Sphaerotilus microaerophilus: one gene and its partner. The protein of the gene in region 1 binds, or shares a complex with, the protein of each later gene. Links are inferred from orthologs where the notes say so. Each region holds a gene or a part of one and is shown in the gene's direction. Other genes may lie near its edges. The genes, in order: mfd and uvrA.

Evidence for each region.
Region 2: the proteins of mfd (region 1) and uvrA are in contact, whole or in part, in a crystal structure (PDB 4DFC), measured with the Escherichia coli proteins. The link is inferred for Sphaerotilus microaerophilus from one-to-one orthologs.

The regions. Positions count from the first base shown.
Region 1 is NZ_AP025730.1:4,004,801-4,009,143, forward strand. Bases 19-4,059 are described here. They hold mfd (transcription-repair coupling factor), read left to right. Parts: upstream 19-322; coding sequence 323-3,859; downstream 3,860-4,059. Other genes in these bases: ispD (2-C-methyl-D-erythritol 4-phosphate cytidylyltransferase), read right to left, coding at 19-193; NGK70_RS17065 (carboxypeptidase regulatory-like domain-containing protein), read right to left, coding at 3,941-4,059. In the rest of the region: more of ispD, read right to left, coding at 1-18; more of NGK70_RS17065, read right to left, coding at 4,060-4,343. UniProt on the Escherichia coli protein: Couples transcription and DNA repair by recognizing RNA polymerase (RNAP) stalled at DNA lesions. Mediates ATP-dependent release of RNAP and its truncated transcript from the DNA, and recruitment of nucleotide excision repair machinery to the damaged site.
Region 2 is NZ_AP025730.1:6,233-10,079, forward strand. The notes cover bases 280-3,824. They hold uvrA (excinuclease ABC subunit UvrA), read left to right. Parts: upstream 280-678; coding sequence 679-3,624; downstream 3,625-3,824. Other genes in these bases: NGK70_RS00030 (Crp/Fnr family transcriptional regulator), read right to left, coding at 280-493; NGK70_RS00040 (GGDEF domain-containing protein), read right to left, coding at 3,664-3,824. Also shown: more of NGK70_RS00030, read right to left, coding at 1-279; more of NGK70_RS00040, read right to left, coding at 3,825-3,847. UniProt on the Escherichia coli protein: The UvrABC repair system catalyzes the recognition and processing of DNA lesions. UvrA is an ATPase and a DNA-binding protein. A damage recognition complex composed of 2 UvrA and 2 UvrB subunits scans DNA for abnormalities.

The DNA.
Region 1 (4,343 bases):
CGTCCGGTGACAGCACCACCAGCGTCGCACTCAGGCGGCGGACCTGGCGCAGCGCCGCCAGCGTGTGCGCCACCACCGCCCGACCCGCCAGCGGGTGGTACTGCTTGGGCCCACCCACACCAGCACGCACACCCACGCCTGCGCAGGGCACGAGGGCAAAGCAACGGGGTTCGAGGCCGATGGCGATGTTCATGGCCGCGGATTGTGCATGGCGTCCGGCCGGCCAGCGCACGGGGCGCCGCCTAGAATCGATCGCCTCCCAGCCCCCGCGCCGCCCGGCCTCGACCCGGCGGCGCGCTTTCATTGCCCGACGCCGTCCGCCATGCAGCTCCCCTCCATCGCCCCCGGCAAGCGTTACACCGTCCCCCGTCCGATTGGCTCGGCCGATGCGCTGCTGCTGGCGCGCTTCGCCCAGGCGCGCCGTGCCGAGCAGCGGCTGCTGGCGGTGGTCTGTGCCGAGCCGGCCGATGCGCAGCGCCTGCCCGATGAGCTGGCCTTCTTCGCGCCGGAGCTGCGCGTGGCGGTGTTCCCGGACTGGGAGACGCTGGCCTACGACAGCTTCAGCCCGCACCAGGACCTGATCTCCGAGCGCCTGGCCACGCTGTGGCGCGTGCTGCAGGGCCCACAACGTGGCGAGGTCGACGTGGTGCTGCTGCCGGCCACCACTGCGCTGACCCGGCTCGCGCCCCCCGGCTTCATGGCCGGCTACACCTTCCACTTCAAGCAGAAGCAGCAGCTCGACGAGGCGGCGCTGAAGCGCCAGCTCACGCTGGCGGGCTACCAACATGTCGGCCAAGTGGTGTCGCCCGGCGAATACGCGGTGCGCGGCGGTCTGATCGACCTCTACCCGATGGGCTCGCCGGTGCCCTACCGGGTGGACCTGTTCGACAACGAGATCGACTCGATCCGCGTCTTCGACCCCGACAGCCAGCGCAGCCTCTACCCGGTGCCCGAGGTGCGGCTGCTGCCAGGCCGCGAATTCCCGATGGACGACGCGGCGCGCACGGCCTTCCGCGCCCGCTGGCGCGAGCGCATGGACGGCGATCCGACCCGCTCGCGCATCTACAAGGACATGGCCGCTGGCGTGGCCACCGCGGGCATCGAGTACTACCTGCCACTGTTCTTCGACGAGACGGCCACCTTCTTCGACTACCTGGGCGAGACGGCCGCCTTGGCCCTGCACGGCGAGGTGGACGAGGCGCTGAACCGCTTCTGGGGCGAAACCCGCGAGCGCCACAAGTTCCTGCAGCACGACCCGGAGCGGCCGGTGCTGCCGCCCGAGGCGATCTACCTGCGCCCGGAGGACTTCTACGCCCGCTGCAACCGGCATGCGCAGCTGTCGATCCGCGGTAGCGAACCGGTCGGTCATGGGAATGAAGCCGCAGCTGCGGCTTCATGGGCCCGCCCCCTGCCCGACCTGAGCGTGCAGCGCGGCGGCACCGACCCGCTCAAGCGGCTGGAAGACCACCTGGTGCGCATCGGCCAGCGCGGGGCCACGGGCGGCACGGCCGAGGGCCAGGCGCCCACCCGCGTGCTGCTGCTGGCCGAGAGCGCCGGGCGGCGCGAGAGCCTGCTGGAGCTGCTGCGCGACCACCGGCTGGAGCCGCCCGCGGTGGACAGCCTCGCCGCCTTCCTGGCTGGCGACCACGCCTATGCGATTGCCACCGCACCGCTCGCCGCGGGCTTCTTCTGGACCGACGCTGCCCCCGGGTTCGGCATCCAGTTCGTCACCGAAACCGAGCTCTTCGACGCCACGCCCACCGCACGGCGGCGCCGCAAGCAGGAGGCCACCAGCGACGTCGATGCGCTGATCAAGGACCTCTCCGAGCTGAAGATCGGCGACCCGGTGGTGCACGCCAACCACGGCATCGGCCGCTACCGGGGGCTGGTGAACATCGAGCTGGGCCCGGACGGCAGCTCGGAGTTCCTGCACCTGGAGTACGCCGACAAGGCCACGCTGTACGTGCCGGTGAGCCAGCTGCAGCTCATCAGCCGCTACACCGGCGTCTCGGCCGAAGAGGCGCCGCTGCACAAGCTGGGCTCGGGCCAGTGGGAAAAGGCCAAGCGAAAGGCGGCCGAGCAGGTGCGCGACGCCGCGGCCGAGCTGCTCAACCTCTACGCGCGCCGCGCCGCGCGCGAGGGTTTTGCCTTCCGCTACTCGCCGCAGGACTACGAGGCCTTTGCCGCCAGCTTCGGCTTCGAGGAAACGTCCGACCAGGCCGCCGCGATCCACGCCGTGATCCAGGACATGATCAGCCCGCGGCCGATGGACCGGCTGGTCTGCGGCGACGTGGGCTTCGGCAAGACCGAGGTGGCGCTGCGCGCGGCCTTCGTGGCGGTCACCGGCGGCAAGCAGGTCGCCGTGCTCGCCCCCACCACGCTGCTGGCCGAACAGCACTGCCAGACCTTTGCCGATCGCTTTGCGCAGTGGCCGGTGAAGGTGGCCGAGATGAGCCGCTTCCGCTCCCCCAAGGAGATCAAGACGGCCATGGAAGGCCTGGCCGCAGGCACGGTGGACATCGTGGTCGGCACGCACAAGCTGCTGAGTGCGGACACCAAGTTCAAGAACCTGGGCCTCTTGATCATCGACGAGGAGCACCGCTTCGGCGTGCGCCACAAGGAGCAGATGAAGGCGCTGCGCGCCGAGGTGGACGTGCTGACGCTCACCGCCACGCCCATCCCGCGCACGCTGGGCATGGCGCTGGAAGGCCTGCGCGACCTGAGCGTGATCGCCACCGCGCCGCAGCGCCGCCTGGCAATCAAGACCTTCGTGCGCAACGAGAACAAGGGCACCATCCGCGAGGCGGTGATGCGCGAGCTCAAGCGCGGCGGGCAGATCTACTTCCTGCACAACGAGGTGGAGACGATCGAGAACCGCCGCCAGGCGCTGGAAGAGTTGCTGCCCGAGGCGCGCATCGCGGTGGCGCACGGCCAGATGCCCGAGCGGGAGCTGGAGCGGGTGATGCGCGACTTCGTCGCCCAGCGCCACAACGTGCTGCTGTGCTCGACCATCATCGAGACCGGCATCGACGTGCCCACGGCCAACACCATCGTCATCAGCCGCGCCGACAAGTTCGGCCTCGCCCAGCTGCACCAGCTGCGCGGGCGCGTGGGCCGCAGCCACCACCAGGCCTATGCCTACCTGCTGGTGCCCGACATCGAGGGCCTGACCAAGCAGGCCCAGCAGCGCCTGGACGCGATCCAGGCGATGGAGGAGCTGGGCAGCGGCTTCTACCTTGCGATGCACGACCTGGAGATCCGCGGCGCCGGCGAGGTGCTGGGCGACAGCCAGAGCGGCAACATGATGGAGGTGGGCTTCCAGCTCTACAACGAGATGCTGGCCGAGGCCGTGCGATCACTGAAGGCCGGCAAGGAGCCGGACCTGCTCTCGCCCACCGGCTTCTTCGGCGCCAACACCGAGATCAACCTGCACACCCCCGCGCTGCTGCCCGACGGCTACTGCCCCGACGTGCACGTGCGCCTGAACCTCTACAAGCGCCTGGCCACGGCCGAGAAGCTCGACAAGGTCGATGCGCTGCTCGAAGAGGTGACCGACCGCTTCGGCAAGCTGCCTACGCAGGGCCAGTCGCTGTTCGACCTGCACCGCCTGCGCCTGCAGGCCCGGCCCTATGGCATCGTCAAGATCGACGCCGCGCCGGGCGTGATGAACATCCACTTCCGCCCCAACCCGCCCATCGACCCGGTGCGCATCATCGAGCTGGTGCAGAAGAACAGGAACGTCAAGCTCGCCGGCAACGACAAGCTGCGCATCGAGCGGGCCTTCCCGGAGGCCAAGGACCGGGTGCAGTACGTGCGCGATGTGCTGCGGGGGCTGGGGCAGCCGCTGGCTGCGACTTGAGCAGGCGCGCGCCTCACTGCGAGGGCAGAAGCAAGAAGGGGCCCCGAAGGGCCCCTCTTTCTCACTGACGCAACCGCCTGATCACGGTGCGCTGCAGTAAGTCAGCGTCGACGGCTGGGTTGGCTGGGCAGGCTGCGAGGCCGACCAGGTATTGACCGGGGTGATGGTCACGGAGCAGTCGGCCGCCACCATCAGGTCGAAGGCGTGCCAGTAGTAGTTGCTGGTGCCTTCACCGCTGCCGGGCACGAAGACCCGCTGAGCTCCGTTCAGGTTCAATTCAACGCGAACCGGCGAGGCGGTCATACCGGGATTGAAGGTACCGCTGTAGTTGCGCAGGAAGTAGCGATACGTCCCGACCATCAGCTTCGACACGGTCACCACCTCCGGACCGTATCCGGTGGTGTCGTCGACATCCAGATTGGCAAACGTCGGCGAGAGCAGGCTGCCCGTGGAGCCGTAGTAAATGTGGCTGCCGCTGGGCAGG
Region 2 (3,847 bases), 4.0 Mb from region 1 along the record:
TGAGCCACTCTTCGGAGTCATCGAGGGCGCGCTGCCATCGCTTCATCAGGTCGCGCGCCACGCCCGGATGAAAAGGCAGCAGTTCATCGATCAGCACCCGGGGGATGCGGCAGGCCTCGACCTCCGTACAGGCCACGGCATCGGCAGCATAGGTCTGGCCAAGGACGGCCTCCAGCCCCACGAGGTCCGTTCGCCCGGCCAGGCGCAGGATGCGCCGCTCCCCGGCACGGCTGCTGCGCTCCAGTCGCAGCACGCCCCGACGCACGGTGAAGACCGCCGAGCCCGACTCTTCCGCCGCAAACAAGCGCTGACCCGGCTCCAGGTGCAGGCTGGCGATGTGATAGTGGATGCGCTCCAGCCCGGCCTCGGTCAGTGCGCCGAATAACGCGAACTGCCGAATGCTGCATTCCGAGCAGACCAGCGCCTGCGGGTCGTAAGGCGACTGGGGATCCTTGCTGGGGCGCAAGGGGATCACGGGAGCGGTGCTGGCCATGGCGGAGACTCCCTGGGCGGGCAAAGGCCGCCATCCTCGGGATGCAGGAAGTATCGCTGCCGCCCGACACCCCACCCGGTAATCTCCCCTGCGGTCAAGGGGATGCAGACGGGCCACTCCACCCGGGGCGCTCGCACAGGCTGGGCAAACTATCATGTTGGATTGCCCTGAATGCTTGGCCTCCCATGCCGTCGCGCCGCAGCTCCGCCCCTTCCCCCGTTGATTCCGCCGCGCCGGCCAGAGCCGCGAACGCAGGGGCCGAGCCTGCCGCGATCCGGGTGCGTGGCGCCCGCACGCACAACCTGAAGAACATCGACCTGGACCTGCCCAAGCAGGCCCTGGTGGTGATCACCGGGCTGAGCGGCTCGGGCAAGTCCAGCCTGGCCTTCGACACGCTCTACGCCGAGGGGCAGCGGCGCTACGTCGAAAGCCTGTCGGCCTACGCCCGCCAGTTCCTGCAGCTGATGGACAAGCCCGATGTCGACGTGATCGAGGGCCTGTCCCCAGCGATCTCGATCGAGCAGAAGGCCACCAGCCACAACCCGCGCTCGACCGTCGGCACGATCACCGAGATCCACGACTACCTGCGCCTGCTCTACGCCCGCGCCGGCACGCCGCACTGCCCCGATCACGGCTTGCCGCTGGATGCCATGAGCGTCAGCCAGATGGTCGACGCGGTGATGGCCTGGCCCCCCGAGACCCGCCTGATGGTGCTGGCCCCGGTGGCGCGCGACCGCAAGGGCGAGTTCGTCGAACTGTTCGAGCAGATGCAGGCGCAGGGCTACGTGCGCTTTCGCGTCGATGGTCGGGTGGTGGATGCCGCCGACCTGCAGCCGCTGAAGAAGGCAGAGAAGCACGACATCGACGTGGTGATCGACCGCCTGCGCGTGCGCCCCGACATGGCGCAGCGCCTGGCCGAAAGCTTCGAGGCCGCCCTGCGCATTGCCGAGGGGCGCGCCATCGCGCTCGACCTGGATGCGCCGGACGGCGGACGCGAGCACCTCTATTCCAGCAAGTTCGCCTGCCCGGTCTGCAGCTACGGGCTCAGCGAGCTGGAGCCGCGGCTGTTCTCCTTCAACTCGCCCGTGGGCGCCTGCCCCAGCTGCGACGGCCTGGGCGAGGTGGTCGTGTTCGACCCCGACCGCGTGGTCGCCTTCCCGTCGCTGAGCGTGGCCAGCGGCGCGATCAAGGGCTGGGACCGGCGCAACGCCTACACCTTCTCGATGCTGGAGAGCGTGGCCGCCCACTACGGCTTCGGGCTGGACGAGCCCTGGGAGAGCCTCGCGCCCGAACACCAGCAGGTGCTGCTGCAGGGCTCCGGCAGCGAGGACATCGCCTTCGTCTACCACGCCGAGGGCGCCGCGGGGCGCAAGCGCAGCGTCAAGCGCTGGCACCCCTTCGAGGGCATCCTGCCGAACTTCGAGCGGCGCTATCGCGAAACCGACTCCGCCACCGTGCGCGAGGACCTGGCGCGCTACCAGAGCCACAAGCCCTGCCCCGCCTGCGGTGGCGCCCGGCTGCGACGCGAGGCACGCCATGTGCTGCTGATCGACGCGGGCGAGCTGCCGCCGCGGCCGATCTACGAGGTCGAGCACGCCACGCTGGCCGATTGCCTGGGCTACTTCGAGCGGCTGCACCTCAAGGGCGCAAAGGCCGAGATCGCCGACAAGGTGGTGCGCGAGATCCGCGCGCGGTTGAAGTTCCTCAACGACGTCGGGCTGAACTACCTCAGCCTGGACCGCAGCGCCGACACCCTCTCCGGCGGCGAGGCCCAGCGCATCCGCCTGGCCAGCCAGATCGGCTCGGGCCTGTCGGGCGTGATGTACGTGCTCGACGAACCCAGCATCGGCCTGCACCAGCGCGACAACGAGCGCCTGATCGGCACACTGCGTCACCTGCGCGACCTGGGCAACAGCGTGCTGGTGGTCGAGCACGACGAGGACATGATCCGCGCCGCCGACCACGTGGTCGACATGGGCCCGGGCGCCGGCACGCACGGCGGGCGCGTGCTGGCCCAGGGCACGCCGGACGAGGTGGCCGCCCACCCCGATTCGATCACCGGGCGCTACCTGGCCCAGGTGCTGAAGATCGCCGTGCCCACCCGGCGCGGCCGGTTGGAGGACCAGACCGACCCGCGCGTGCTGCGCATCGTCAATGCCAGCGGCAACAACCTCAAGGGCGTCACCGCCGAGATCCCGGTGGGCCTGTTCACCTGCGTGACCGGCGTGTCCGGCTCCGGCAAGAGCACGCTGGTCAACGACACGCTGTACGCGGCGGTGGCCAAGAAGCTCTACCAGAGCCACCTGGAGCCGGCGCCACACGACGAGATCGAGGGGCTGGACGCCTTCGACAAGGTCATCAACGTCGACCAGAGCCCCATCGGCCGCACCCCGCGCAGCAACCCGGCCACCTACACCGGCCTGTTCACGCCGATCCGCGAGCTGTTCGCCGAGGTGCCGGCCGCCCGCGAGCGCGGCTACGGCCCGGGGCGCTTCAGCTTCAACGTGGCGGGCGGGCGCTGCGAGTCCTGCCAGGGCGACGGCGTGCTGAAGGTCGAGATGCACTTCCTGCCCGACGTCTACGTGCCCTGCGACGTCTGCCACGGCCGTCGCTACAACCGCGAGACGCTGGAGGTGCTCTACAAGGGCCGCAACATCTCCGAGGTGCTGTCCCTGACGGTGGAGGACGCGCACGCCTACTTCAACGCCGTGCCCGCCCTGGCACGCAAGCTGCAGACCCTGCTGGACGTGGGCCTGGGCTACATCACCCTGGGCCAGAGTGCGACCACGCTGTCGGGCGGCGAGGCGCAGCGCGTCAAGCTGGCGCTCGAACTCTCCAAGCGCGACACCGGCCGCACGCTCTACATCCTCGACGAGCCGACCACCGGCCTGCACTTCCAGGACATCCAGCTGCTGCTCAAGGTGCTGCACCAGCTGCGCGATGCGGGCAACACGATCGTCGTCATCGAGCACAACCTGGATGTGATCAAGACGGCCGACTGGCTGATCGATATGGGCCCCGAAGGGGGCGCCGGTGGCGGCCGGCTGCTGGTGGCCGGCACGCCAGAAGAGGTGGCCGCCTGCGCGGGCAGCCACACCGGGCGCTTCCTGAAGCCGCTGCTGGCGCGCTGACGCCGGTGTGCGGCTGGGGGGCCGCGGGCGGCGCCAGGCTCAGGCGGCCAGCACCGTCACCCGATCCCGGCCGGCCGACTTGGACGCATACAGCGCCTGGTCGGCCCGGTCGAGGAACTCGCGGGCACTCTCGCCTCGGCAGTAGGGGGCCACGCCGAGCGAGACGGTGACGCGCTCCAGCGCCTCGTTGGCGCCCTGGCGGCGGATGCGGCTGGCCGCGATC